4 regions of the Streptomyces sp. NPDC057287 genome follow, and region 4 is predicted to be linked to each of the others. Evidence: riboswitches for the same ligand, from Rfam matches in the RefSeq annotation. Region 4 holds a riboswitch; each other region holds the start of a gene.
What was found. Region 4 has a riboswitch for cobalamin ahead of ACFUNE_RS06745 (ribonucleoside-diphosphate reductase subunit alpha). Riboswitches for the same ligand answer to the same signal wherever they lie in the genome.
Positions count from the first base shown of each region.

Region 1 (3,235 bases), on a different contig from region 4:
TGTGGTCTTTCCACTGCCGTTCCTGCCGAGCAGGGCGAGCGCGCGCCCTTCGCGCGCCTCGAAGTCGAGGCCGCTGAGCACGGTGGGGCCGTCCTCGTAGGCGAAGGACGCGCCCCGCAGGGCGAGCAGCACGGAATCGCTCATGACAGCAGCCTTTCCAGGACGAGGGTCAGGACGACGAGGGCCACGAGCAACACCGCGCTCGCGGCCGTGAAACGGGCGGAGACGCGGGCCTCGGGCACCAGGACACGCAGGGTGCCGTCGTAGCCGCGACCGGCCAGCCCCGACTGGAGCCGCGCCGCGCGGTCGAAGGCCCTGACGAACGCGGTGGCCCCGAGCCCCGCCAGGGACCGCCAGGCCGCCGCCCGGGTGGTGTGGCCGAGCCGGGCCGCCTGGGCCTCCCGGATCCTGCGCATCGAGTCGAGGAGCAGGAAACTCATGCGGTAGGTCACCAGGGCGACGTCCACCACCGGGGCGGGGACCCCCGCCTTGACCAGGCGCGGCAGCAGGTCGGACATCGGCGTGGTGAAGGCGAACAGCAGGACACCGAGTGACGCGGCCGAGGTGCGCAGGAGCAGCTCCCCTGCACGGACCGGCCCTCCACCGGCCAGGGCGACGAGCCCGTCCGGCCCGCCGACCTGTACGAGGAGTGTGGCCGCGCCGGTGACACAGAAACCCAGAGGCACCCGGTAGGCCCGCCACAGCTGGCGGGCGGGCACGCCGGCCGGGCCCAGGAGTACGGATACGGCTGTGACGAGGACCAGGGCGGCGCCGGGCCACGGCGGAAGCGAGATCGCCAGCACCGTCAGTCCCAGCCCGAGCACGGCCTTGTCCACGGGATGGCGGCGGCGCCAGCGACTGCTGTGCGCCGCCGCGTCGATCGGCAGCATGTGGACTCAGGTCCTCCGGGCCGCGGACTCCTCGGAGCGTTCGGGGGCGCCCGCGCCGTCCTGCGGCGCCGTCGCGCGCAGTTCGCCCTGACGACGCCCGCGCCGCAGGCCGAAGTAGTACGCGAGGACCCCCGCGCCCAGCGCGGCCTGGAGGGCGAACAGCGCCGACTCGATCTCGCCGGACGGGGGTTCGTACAGCGGGGAGAACCAGGGCTCGTAGTCGGGATCGATCTCGGTGATGGCCGTCTCCGCCTGCGCGTCGGCGCCCGCGAACGGCTCCTTCTCGTCGTCGCCGAGCCCGAGGGCCAGCGGCAGTACGGCCAGTGCGGCCACGACGAGGAGGAGAAGGGCGTTGATCTTGGTGTTCCTGTTCATCAGGCCACCGCTCCTGTCTTCTCGTCGGCCTCGGCGCGGGCCTGCTGCTTGCCGGCGAGGAACATGCCGAGCCTGGTCAGATCACCCTTGCTGGACTGGACGAGGAGCCGCATCACCAGCACGGTCAGGAGCCCCTCGCTCACCGCGAGCGGGATCTGGGTGACCGCGAAGATGGAGCCGAACTTTCCGAGCGCCCCCAGGAACCCGGTGCCCGGGTCGGGGAAGGCGAGCGCCAGCTGGACGCTGGTGACGCAGTAGGTGGACAGGTCGGCGACGAACGCCGCGAAGAACACCGCCACCATCAGCGGCACGGTGTAACGGCGCAGCAGCTTGAAGACCGCGTACCCGGCCCAGGGCCCGACGATCGCCATGGAGAAGACGTTGGCGCCGAGCGTGGTCAGACCGCCGTGCGCGAGCAGCAGCGCCTGGAACAGCAGGGTGATGGTGCCCAGCACCGCCATGATCGGCGGGCGGAACAGGATCGCCCCCAGCCCCGTACCCGTGGGATGGGAGCAACTTCCGGTGACGGAGGGTATTTTCAGGGCGGACAGGACGAACGTGAAGGCCCCGGAGGCCCCCAGGAGCAGCGTGCTCTCCGGGTTCTCCCTGACCTCACGTGTGAGTGACCGGACTCCGTGGACGACGAACGGCGCGGACGCGACACCCCAGGCGATCGCGTGCGCCGGAGGCAGAAATCCCTCGGCAATGTGCATGGCTCAGCAGACCCTCTCCAGCACCTCGTGGATGGTTGAAGTGCCCTGGCCGGTCTCCTGGCTGACGGGTGACACCGCCCGAACTCCGCCTTCCCGGGTCACAAGGACCCAGTGGCTGCCCGCGAGGGCTGGAGCCGGACTTCCCGATCACAGTGGCGAGGGCCGCACCGGCATCACACCGGATTTCCCGTTCACCAAGGCGTGGCGACAGTAGTGCCAGGTGGGGGGCGATGACAAGCAGGCCCACCCCGCCCGCAGCCGCGGGATCCCCACGGCCGTGACCTGCCTGTACGGGGCAGCCGTACGGCGGGCGCGGCGGGACGGAGCGGCCCCTGCCCGCCCCTGGCCCGGCCCGCGCCCGCCGGAAGCCCCGCACCGGCGCCGGCCGCCGGGTTCCGCCGGCGGGGACACGGCTCCGGCGGTGTGGACAAACTCACCTTCCACTTGACGGTGGACGCCGTCAGCCGACGTGCCGTCGCCCCAGCAGCCGGGCCTGCTCCTTCTTCAGCACGGAGAACTCCCGGCGCGCGTAGTCGGCGAGCTCCTGGCCGGGGAACCAAACCACCGAGAGGTGCTGGTCGTACGTCCCCCGGTCCCAGCGCGCGGCCGTTACCTCGTAGCCCGAGACATGCGCGCACAGGTCCAGGAGAAGGGGCGGCATCTGCGGGTCCCTCAGCAGGTCCGCGTGGTGGATGACGAGGTCGCGCATCGCCCGGATGTTCGGCAGGAAGACTGTGGTCATCCACAGACGCCACTCCTCGAGTTCCTCCTCCGAGGGCGGCGTCCCGTGATCGAAGGGCGACCTCCCGTCTGGGCGTGCATGGCGCTCCGCGAACGCGGCGAAGGTCCGGCCGCTGGCCTCGGTGAGGGAGAACAACGGGCCGTAGAAGTCGCTCAACTGGCGATTCACCCGGGCGAGGCGCTCCTGACGCTGCGACAGGCGCAGGCTGTTGAGGTAGGTGACGAGGTAGCCGACGAACGCCAGCCCGACGGTGACGATCACAGCGGTCATGAGGGGCGATGGTAGCGACCGGGGCGACTCTCCGGCAGTGGCCCCGGCCGACCGGCCGGGCACACGGGAGAGCCCGACCGTGCGGCGGTCCGGCCCACGCGCCCCGCCGGCTCACGCCGTGTGCGTCAGCGTCTCCCCCCGGACGGGATCGGCGTAGGGCAGGCTGTTCCCGTACCTCTCCAGCTCGTCCAGCGCGGCGTGCGTCATGCGGGCGAGCTCGTTGCCGAGCGAACCCGCGATGTGCG
Region 1 covers NZ_JBHUYV010000013.1:70,973-74,207, reverse strand. Annotated here, with positions in the region: gene ACFUNE_RS24520 (energy-coupling factor ABC transporter ATP-binding protein) at 1-144, opposite strand, end outside; gene cbiQ (cobalt ECF transporter T component CbiQ) at 141-890, opposite strand; gene ACFUNE_RS24510 (energy-coupling factor ABC transporter substrate-binding protein) at 897-1,265, opposite strand; gene ACFUNE_RS24505 (energy-coupling factor ABC transporter permease) at 1,265-1,978, opposite strand; cobalamin riboswitch at 2,008-2,214, opposite strand; gene ACFUNE_RS24500 (hypothetical protein) at 2,439-2,990, opposite strand; gene ACFUNE_RS24495 (hydroxyacid dehydrogenase) at 3,102-3,235, opposite strand, start outside.
Region 1: it holds a riboswitch for cobalamin, as region 4 does, so the genes downstream of both, ACFUNE_RS24505 (energy-coupling factor ABC transporter permease) here and ACFUNE_RS06745 (ribonucleoside-diphosphate reductase subunit alpha) in region 4, are expected to answer to the same signal.

Region 2 (3,235 bases), on a different contig from region 4:
GGGACTCAGCAGCGCCGTCGTACCGAAGAATGAGGCGAACACACCGCCGCGGTCGATGTCCCCGACGACCAGCACCGGGAAGCGGGCGGCCCGCGCGATGCCCATGTTCACGATGTCCGTGCGCCGCAGATTGATCTCGGCCGGACTGCCCGCCCCCTCGCAGATGACCGCGTCGTAGGTGGACCGCAGCTGCTCCAGACAGTCCGTGACGGTGCCCAACAGCGCTTCCTGCCGCCCCCCGTGGTAGCCGCGCGCACTCATCTCGCCGACCGGCTTCCCCATCAGGACGACCTGGCTGGAGCGGTCACCGCCGGGCTTGAGCAGCACCGGGTTCATCAGCGCCGACGGCTCCACCCGGGCGGCCTGGGCCTGCATCGCCTGGGCACGGCCGATCTCCGCCCCCTCACGGGTGACGAACGAGTTCAGCGACATGTTCTGCGCCTTGAACGGCGCGACCTTCACCCCCCGGCGCACCAGCCACCGGCAGATCCCGGCCGTGACGACGCTCTTGCCCGCGTCCGAGGTGGTTCCGGCGACCAGCAGCCCGCCGCTCATGTGGCTCTCCGTCCCATGGCCAGGCGCCCCGCCGCACACACGGCGAGGGCCAGCACACTCACCCGGCGCGACAGCCGCACCGCGCGTTCGATGTCCGTGACCCGCACCTCGCGGCCGGCCTCCCCGTTGAGCACCGGCCGGTGCTCGACGCGCCCGCCGTACGCGAGGGTCCCGCCGAGCCGTACACCGAGAGCTCCCGCGAACGAGGCCTCCACGGGGCCCGCGTTGGGGCTCGGGTGCAGTCCCGCGTCCGTCCGCCAGGCCCGGACGGCATCGCGCGGACGCCCCCCGGCGGCCACGGCGAGCGCGGCCGTGAGCCGGGCCCCGGGCCAGCCGGCGACGTCGTCGAGCCGGGCCGACGCCCAGCCGTAGCGCCGGTGACGGGGCGACTTGTGCCCCACCATGGCGTCGAGCGTGTTGACGGCCCGGAAGCCGACCAACCCCGGTACGCCGCCGATCGCGCCCCACACCAGGGCCCCCACCACGGCGTCGGAGGTGTTCTCGGCGACGGACTCCACCACCGCGCGGGCGATCTGCGGGCCGTCCAGCGCCTGCGGATCGCGGCCGCACAGATGGGGCAGCCGCTCGCGGGCGAGCTCGATGTCCCCGGCGGCCAGTGCCCCGCCGATGGCGCGGGCCTCCCGGCCCAGCGACGTCCCCCCGACGACGGACCAGGTGGCGGCCGCGGTCAGCGCCACGGCGGCCGCGGGACGGTTCCGTACGGCACGGGCGGCCAGCGCGGCGACGCCCGTGGCGCCACCGGCGCAGACGAGGGTGTGCAGGGCGCCCCAGCCGCGGTGGTCGCGCCACAGCCGGCTCTCGGCGCCCGTCGCGGCGCGCCCGAAGGCGGCGACGGGGTGGCCCCGCCGGGGATCACCGAGCAGCAGGTCGCCGATCAGGCCTGCGGCGGCGCCGTACGCGAAGACGCGGTCGGCTCGCACCGCTCAGCCGGCCGTCGCGCCTCGAAGGGCCTTCGGAGCAGGTGGTGCAGCGACCGACGCAGGGCAGCCAGACATGGCGTATGTCCTCACTCAGGGTCCGCGCCCTGGTTCGACGTGACCGGCGACGAGAGTCTCCTGGCTTCCGGATCCGCAGTTCCTCCGGCCTTCCAGTCCGCGGTGGCGGACCGTGACTTCCGTATGGAGGCTGCTCCCCGGTGACAGTGGCGGGACCGCGCCGGATTCGCACCGGCTTCCTCTCCTGTCGCCGTAATGGCTCCGGCAGTCCACCACGCCCTGTGAAGGCCCGTCAACCTGCCGTTGACCTGCGAGGCTTCAGTGTGCTGAGACGCACACCGGGCCGGGCACACCCGTGGTGTGTCCGGCCCGGTTCGTGTCCGCGCGGGGGTCAGGCGACGATCAGGTAGATCCCGTACGCGACCGCCGCCGCGCACAGCGCGAAGCAGGCGTACGCGCCGCCGCGCGCCAGGACGCCGGAGCCGCCACCCTGCGTCGCCGTCGACGACGCCTGCCTGGCGAGGCCGGTGATGCCGAGAGTGAAGAGGCCGACCAGCGCGACGGTGATCACGAGGCTGACGCCGAAGACGGAAGCGAGAGCTGCCCAGTCGATGTTCATTCGGTTCTGTCCTTACACCGTGGCCGGCCGGGCCGGGTCGGCCTGGGTGTCCGGGGCGGGGATGGTGGTCTTGAAGTCCGGAACGGTCAGGCCGACGGGCGGCGGGCTGACGGCCGCGATGGCGGTCGTGACGACGCCCGCGGGTTCGTCGGTGCCCTCGTTCACGTTGGTGTGGTCGACCGGCTTGCGGCGCGACAGCATCCAGATGGCGCCGGAGCCCGCCACGAGCAGGACGGCGACCACCGCGACGCCCCAGGGGCCCTGCTTGGTGAGGAACTCGGCTCCCGCGCCGACCAGGCCGGCGGCGGGCAGCGTCAGACCCCAGGCGATGAACATCCGGGTGGCGGTGGACCAGCGGACCACACCCCCCTTGCGTCCGAGGCCCGCGCCCATGACGGCACCCGAGCAGGACTGGGTGGTCGAGAGGGAGAAGCCGAGGTGCGAGGAGGCCAGGATGACCGTGGCCGCGCTCGTCTGGGCCGCGAAGCCCTGCGGCGGCCGGAGGTCGGTGAGCCCGCTGCCCATGGTGCGGATGATGCGCCAGCCGCCGAGGTAGGTGCCCAGCGCGATGGCGATGCCGGCGGAGGCGATGACCCAGACCGGCGGGTTGGAGCCGGGGGAGAGGACGCCGCCGGTGACCAGGGCGAGGGTGATGATGCCCATGGTCTTCTGCGCGTCGTTGGTGCCGTGGGCGAGCGAGACGAGACCGGCCGAGGCGATCTGGCCGGCGCGGTACCCCTTGGCGGTCGACTTCAGCTGGGCCTCGTCGGTGATCTTCCGGTTGAGGCGGTACGTCAGCTTCGTGGCCAGCAGCGCGGCGAGACCCGCGACGAGGGGAGCGGCGATCGCGGGCAGCAGGACCTTCGTGACGACGGTGCCGCCGTTGATCGAGGACCAGCCGGCCGACATGACCGCGGCGCCGATGAGGCCGCCGAAGAGCGCGTGGGAGGAACTGGAGGGCAGGCCGACCAGCCAGGTCAGCAGATTCCACAGGATCGCGCCGACGAGCGCGGCGAAGATGACCTCGGTTCTGAGGCCGTTCTCGTTGATGATCCCGCCGGAGATCGTCTTGGCGACCTCCACCGACAGGAACGCGCCGACGAGG
Region 2 covers NZ_JBHUYV010000014.1:53,555-56,789, reverse strand. Annotated here, with positions in the region: gene ACFUNE_RS25485 (cobyric acid synthase) at 1-555, opposite strand, end outside; gene ACFUNE_RS25480 (cobalamin biosynthesis protein) at 552-1,496, opposite strand; cobalamin riboswitch at 1,625-1,754, opposite strand; gene ACFUNE_RS25475 (hypothetical protein) at 1,903-2,130, opposite strand; gene ACFUNE_RS25470 (anion permease) at 2,143-3,235, opposite strand, start outside.
Region 2: it holds a riboswitch for cobalamin, as region 4 does, so the genes downstream of both, ACFUNE_RS25480 (cobalamin biosynthesis protein) here and ACFUNE_RS06745 (ribonucleoside-diphosphate reductase subunit alpha) in region 4, are expected to answer to the same signal.

Region 3 (3,235 bases), on a different contig from region 4:
GCCACCGCCTTCGCCGACCTCGGCTTCGACGTCGACGTCGGCCCCCTCTTCCAGACCCCGGCCGAGGTCGCCCGACAGGCCGTCGAAGCCGACGTACACATCGTCGGCGTCTCATCCCTCGCCGCCGGCCACCTCACCCTCGTACCCGCACTACGCGAGGAACTCGCCACCGAAGGCCGGGAAGACATCATGATCGTCGTCGGCGGGGTGATCCCGCCCCAGGACGTTGACGTACTGCTGGACATGGGCGCTGCGGCCGTCTTCCCGCCCGGAACCGTGATCCCTGAAGCCGCCCACGACCTGGTTCAGCGGCTGGCCGTCGCTGTCGGGCACGAGCACTGAAGGAAACTTTGACCAACCTGTCAACACTTTTACTTTCAGTCCGACCGCACCCGGCCTCCACCACAACGCAATCCGGATAGGCGCACACACCGACAGTCGCGCATTGCGCAGCCGGACTTCAGGGTGAGCGACGACCCCTGCACCTCCTCCTGAGGCCAATAGCTCACTCGGCTTCAAGCGAAAGGAAGAGGCCAAAATGTTGACAATTTCGGAATTGATCGCCAGGATGGTGCTCATGCCCCTCACCGCTCCCCGCTGAGCCGCGAGCCGCCGACTTCCGCCGGCCCGGTGCTCCTGGACAGCCATCGGGCCGGCGGATCCGCCACGGTTCCGCTGCCTGCCTCGACCACGAGGCCCCTCACACCCCGCCCCGGCCGCACCCTGTCCGAGGTGCTCTGCCTCGCGGCCGGGGCGGTCAGGTCGGCACCCCGCCTGGCACCGGCCCGGTGCGGCATCAGCGGAGCCGGTCTCCCCTGCCACGTACCGGAATGCAGACAGCGGCGCACACGGAGCGTTCCACCCTTTATGGTGGCTGGTGCAGCTGGTTCGCCCTGCCCGCCAGGCAGACGCGTCGTAAGAGGGAACCCGGTGGGAATCCGGGACTGCCCCGCAGCGGTGAGTGGGAACGACCGCCGTCATACGCACTGGATCCGGACGGATCCGGGAAGCGACGGCCAGTAGGAGTCTGCCCCCGGCAGACGAGCCCGCGAGTCCGAAGACCTGCCCGTTGCCCGCACGCGACCCCTCGCGTACGGATATCCCGGTGACCTCGTGGGCGGGTCGGCGTACAGATCGGACGGACCCTCACGCCGACAAGCGTGTCCATGTTCCGTCCGGTTCGTCGTCCCTTCGCGTCCGTGTCCCGTCCCGGGATTCAAGGAGTCATCTCGCGAAGGAGATTTCCGTGACAGCGAAGCCCGCAGCCGCGGCAACACGGGCCACCGTGTACGGCTACCCCCGCCAGGGCCCGAACCGGGAACTGAAGAAGGCCATCGAGGGCTACTGGAAGGGCCGGATCACCGCCGACGCCCTCCGGACGACGGCAGCCGAGCTGCGCCGGTCGAACTGGCAGCAACTGGCGGACGCCGGCGTCCACGAGCTCCCCACCGGAGACTTTTCCTCCTACGACCACGTCCTGGACACCAGCGTCATGGTCGGCGCTGTCCCGCCCCGGCACCGTGAGGCCGTCCATGCTGACGCACTCGACGGCTATTTCGCGATGGCACGCGGCACCCAGGACGTCGCGCCGCTGGAGATGACCAAGTGGTTCGACACCAACTACCACTATCTCGTCCCCGAGCTCGGCCCGGACACCGTCTTCGGCGCCGACTCCACCAAGCAGGTCGCCGAGCTGAAGGAAGCCCTCGCGCTCGGACACACCGCCCGGCCCGTGCTCGTCGGCCCGGTCACCTATCTTCTGCTCGCCAAGCCCGCTCCCGGGGCGCCGGCAGACTTCGAACCGCTCACCCTGCTCGACCGACTCCTTCCGGTCTACGCGGAGGTCCTCGCCGATCTCCGCGCCGCCGGCGCCGAGTGGGTGCAGCTCGACGAACCCGCCCTCGTCCAGGATCGCACCCCTGCCGAACTCGACGCGGCTGCCCGCGCCTATCACGGCCTCGGCGGCCTGGCCGACCGTCCCAAGCTGCTCGTCGCCTCCTACTTCGACCGGCTCGGAGATGCTCTGCCGGTCCTCGCCAAGGCCCCGGTCGACGGACTGGCCCTCGACTTCACCGGGGCCGCGGCGGCGAACCTCGGAGAGCTCGCCGCCGCCGGCGGGCTCCCCGGTAAGCGGCTCGTCGCCGGTGTCGTCGACGGACGCAACATCTGGATCAACGACTACGAGAAGTCGCTGGCCACCCTGGCCACGCTCCTGGGCCTCGCCGGCCAGGTCGATGTCGCCGCCTCGTGCTCCCTGCTCCACGTCCCCCTCGACACGGCCCCCGAGCGGGACATCGACCCTCAGGTCCGCCGCTGGCTCGCCTTCGCCCGGCAGAAGACCACCGAGATCGTCACCCTCGCCAGGGGCCTCGCCCAGGGCACCGACACCATCGCCGCCGAGATCTCCGCCAACCGGGCCGACCTCGCCTCGCGCGCCGACTCCCCGATCACCCACGACCCCGCCGTACGGGCCAGGGCCGCCGCCATCACCGACGCCGACGGCCGGCGCTCCCAGCCCTACGGGGAGCGAGCGGCCGCCCAGCGCGCCCGCCTCGAGCTGCCGCTGCTGCCGACGACGACCATCGGTTCGTTCCCGCAGACCGACGAACTGCGCACGGCCCGCGCCGATCTGCGGGCAGGGCGGATCGGCACAGCCGCCTACGAGGAGCGGATCAAGGCCGAGATCGGTGAGGTGATCTCCTTCCAGGAGAAGACCGGAATCGATGTCCTGGTGCACGGTGAGCCCGAACGCAACGACATGGTCCAGTACTTCGCGGAGCAGCTGGCCGGGTACCTCGCGACCCAGCACGGCTGGGTCCAGTCGTACGGCACCCGTTACGTCCGGCCGCCGGTCCTGGCCGGGGACATCTCCCGCCCCGAGCCGATGACGGTGCGCTGGACCTCGTACGCACAGTCGCTCACCGACCGTCCGGTCAAGGGCATGCTGACGGGTCCGGTCACCATGCTGGCCTGGTCCTTCGTGCGCGATGATCAGCCGCTCGGTGACACCGCCCGGCAGGTCGCGCTCGCCCTGCGCGACGAGGTCGGCGATCTGGAAGCGGGCGGCACGTCGGTCATCCAGGTCGACGAGCCGGCGCTGCGCGAGACCCTGCCCCTGCGTGCGGCGGACCACGCCGGGTACCTGGCCTGGGCCACCGAGTCGTTCCGGCTCACCACGGGTGGCGTACGGCCGGACACCCAGATCCACACCCACATGTGCTACGCCGAGTTCGGC
Region 3 covers NZ_JBHUYV010000013.1:22-3,256, forward strand. Annotated here, with positions in the region: partial or broken gene ACFUNE_RS24225 (cobalamin-dependent protein) at 1-342, shown strand, start outside; cobalamin riboswitch at 868-1,085, shown strand; gene metE (5-methyltetrahydropteroyltriglutamate--homocysteine S-methyltransferase) at 1,247-3,235, shown strand, end outside.
Region 3: it holds a riboswitch for cobalamin, as region 4 does, so the genes downstream of both, metE (5-methyltetrahydropteroyltriglutamate--homocysteine S-methyltransferase) here and ACFUNE_RS06745 (ribonucleoside-diphosphate reductase subunit alpha) in region 4, are expected to answer to the same signal.

Region 4 (3,235 bases):
CGGCGCACTCGCCTTCGTCCTCACCATGGACAAGACGGTCGCGATCAACTTCCAGCTGCTGGGCGGCATCTGGATCCTCCAGACGATGCCGGCCCTGGTGGGCGGCCTGTTCACCCGGTGGTTCCACCGCTGGGCCCTGATCGCGGGCTGGGCGGTCGGCATGATCTACGGCACGGTGGCCGCGTACGGCGTCGCCAGCCCGACCCAGAAGCACTTCGGCGGATCGTCGAAGGAGATCCCGGGCATCGGCGAGATCGGCTACATCGGTCTCACCGCGATCGTGCTGAACATCGTCGTCGTGGTCGTGGGGACCTTCGTCCTCAACGCGCTGAAGGCCCCGGTCGGCATCGACGAGACCTCGCCCTCCGACTACACGGCGGACGTCGGCGAGCCCGGCGTCAAGGCCACGCTCCCGCCGGCCACGGTGGGTGCGCCGGGCGACGACGAACCGCTGCAACGGGTGTAGACCCCCGCGACGTCCGTCCCGGCGGGGTCCGCCCCGCCGGGACGTGCACGTGCGGGAGCCGAAGGACGCCCCCGTGGAAAGCGCGTGCGCCCGGCCCACGGGCCGGGGCAGACTGACGCCCATGGATGCCTCGATCAGACCGGTCCGCGCCGGCGAGCACGAAGCCCTGGGCGAGATGACCGCCCAGGCGTATCTCGGCGACGGGCTGCTGGACTTCGGCGCCGACGACCCCTATCTGGAACAGCTCCGCGCCGTCGGGCGCCGGGCCGCCGAGGCCCTGGTGCTGGTCGCGGCGGACTCCGACGGCGAACTGCTGGGCGGGGTGACGTACGTCGCGCCCGGGAGCCCGTGGGCGGACATCGCCGGGGAGGACGAAGCGGAGTTCCGGATGCTGGCCGTGTCCGCGAAGGCACGCGGCCGCGGTGCGGGTGAGGCGCTCGTACGGGCCTGTGTCGACCGCGCACGTGCCGCCGGAGGGCTCTCAGGGATCGTCCTGTCGACCCAGTCGTCCATGGAGGCGGCCCACCGGATCTACCGCCGCCTCGGCTTCGTACGGACCCCGGAGCGGGACTGGAGCCCTCTGCCGGGCCTCACCCTCCTGACGTTCCGCCTGGCCTTCTGACCCGTCACGACACTACATGTGGGGGCTGCCGCAACTGGCGGCCCCCACATGTATGCTCGACCTCGCTGTCGCCGCAGGGGAATCCGGTGCGAATCCGGAACTGTCCCGCAACGGTGTGACCGGTGCGCTTTCGCGCACCGCGGAGTCCGAAGACCTGTCGACAGTGCGTCCGGCTCGACCGAACCGGACGCAGAGACGTCCGGGCCCCGCGGAGGGCCGGTGGACGCCGCGCGCACCGTGCCGCCCTCCCCCGGGTGTCACGTGTCCGGCTGCCCCGCTCCCGCAGGCCCCTGAGCCGAGCGAGGAACAGCCCCAGTGACCATCGCGCCAGCCGACCCGGTTTCAGCCGCGGAATCCGAGAGCCTCACGACCGACGCGCCGGGGACCGCACTGCTGCGGACCCTGACCCGTCTCACCGCCGATCTGCCCGACACCGACCCCGGACGGGTCGCGGCCGCCGCGTTGCGCGGCCGGAGCGCGCGGGCGGACGAGGCCGAGCTGCGCTCGCTGGCCACCGAGGCCGCCGCGGGTCTGATCTCCGAGGACCCTGCGTACTCCAGGCTCGCGGCCCGGCTGCTCACCCTGGCCATCGCGGACGAGGCCGCCGGACAGGGCGCCGTCTCCTTCTCGGCATCGGTCGCCGTGGGACACCGCGAGGGCCTGATCGCGGACCGCACGGCGGAGTTCGTCACGCGGCACTCCGCCGCTCTCGACGCCCTGGTCGGCCAGGCGCTCGCCGACGGCGCCGACGACCGCTTCGGCTACTTCGGGCTGCGGACGCTGCACAGCAGGTACCTGCTGCGCCACCCGATCACCCGGGAGGTCGTCGAGACCCCGCAGCACTTCATGCTGCGGGTCGCCGCCGGTCTCGCCGAGGACACCTCCGAGCGCGCCCTGGGCGAAGTCGCGGCGCTGTACGGCCTGATGAACCGGCTCGACTACCTGCCGTCCTCCCCCACCCTCTTCAACTCCGGCACCCGGCACCCGCAGATGTCCTCCTGCTACCTGCTGGACTCCCCTCTGGACGAGCTCGACTCGATCTACGACCGCTACCACCAGGTGGCGCGCCTCTCCAAGCACGCCGGCGGCATCGGGCTCTCCTACTCCCGGATCCGCGCCCGGGGTTCACTCATCCGGGGGACCAACGGCCACTCCAACGGCATCGTCCCGTTCCTGAAGACGCTGGACGCCTCGGTCGCGGCGGTCAACCAGGGAGGCCGGCGCAAGGGGGCCGCCGCCGTCTACCTGGAGACCTGGCACGCGGACATCGAGGAGTTCCTGGAGCTGCGCGACAACACCGGTGAGGACCAGCGGCGTACGCACAACCTCAACCTCGCGCACTGGATCCCGGACGAGTTCATGCGCCGCGTGGACGCGGACACCGAGTGGTCGCTGTTCTCCCCGGCGGACACCCCCGAGCTGGTGGACCTGTGGGGTGACGAGTTCGACGCGGCCTACCGCGCCGCCGAGGCCAGGGGGCTGGCCCGCAAGTCCATGCCGGCGCGCGAGCTGTACGGCCGGATGATGCGCACGCTCGCGCAGACCGGGCAGGGCTGGATGACGTTCAAGGACGCCTCCAACCGCACGGCCAACCAGACCGCCGAGCCGGGCCGAGTCGTGCACTCCTCGAACCTCTGCACCGAGATCCTGGAGGTCACCGACGACGGCGAGACGGCCGTCTGCAACCTCGGGTCGGTCAACCTCGGCGCGTTCGTCGCCGGCGGTTCGATCGACTGGGAGCGGCTGGACGCCACCGTCCGCACGGCGGTGACCTTCCTCGACCGCGTCGTGGACATCAACTTCTACCCGACCGAGCAGGCCGGGCGCTCCAACGCCCGCTGGCGCCCGGTGGGCCTGGGCGCCATGGGCCTCCAGGACGTCTTCTTCCAGCTGCGCCTGCCCTTCGACTCCCCCGAGGCCCGCGCGCTGTCCACGAAGATCTCCGAGCGCATCATGCTCGCCGCGTACGAGGCCTCCTGCGGCCTGGCGGAGCGCCCCCAGGCACCTTCGACAGGCTCCGGTGCAGGGGGGACCCCCACGGGCCCGCTGCCCGCCTGGTCCGAGACCCGCGCCGCCCGCGGCGTGCTGCACCCGGACCACTACGACACCGAGCTGAACTGGCCGGAGCGCTGGGAGGCGCTGCGCGC
Region 4 covers NZ_JBHUYV010000003.1:42,394-45,628, reverse strand. Annotated here, with positions in the region: gene mctP (monocarboxylate uptake permease MctP) at 1-466, shown strand, start outside; gene ACFUNE_RS06750 (GNAT family N-acetyltransferase) at 588-1,088, shown strand; cobalamin riboswitch at 1,129-1,265, shown strand; gene ACFUNE_RS06745 (ribonucleoside-diphosphate reductase subunit alpha) at 1,404-3,235, shown strand, end outside.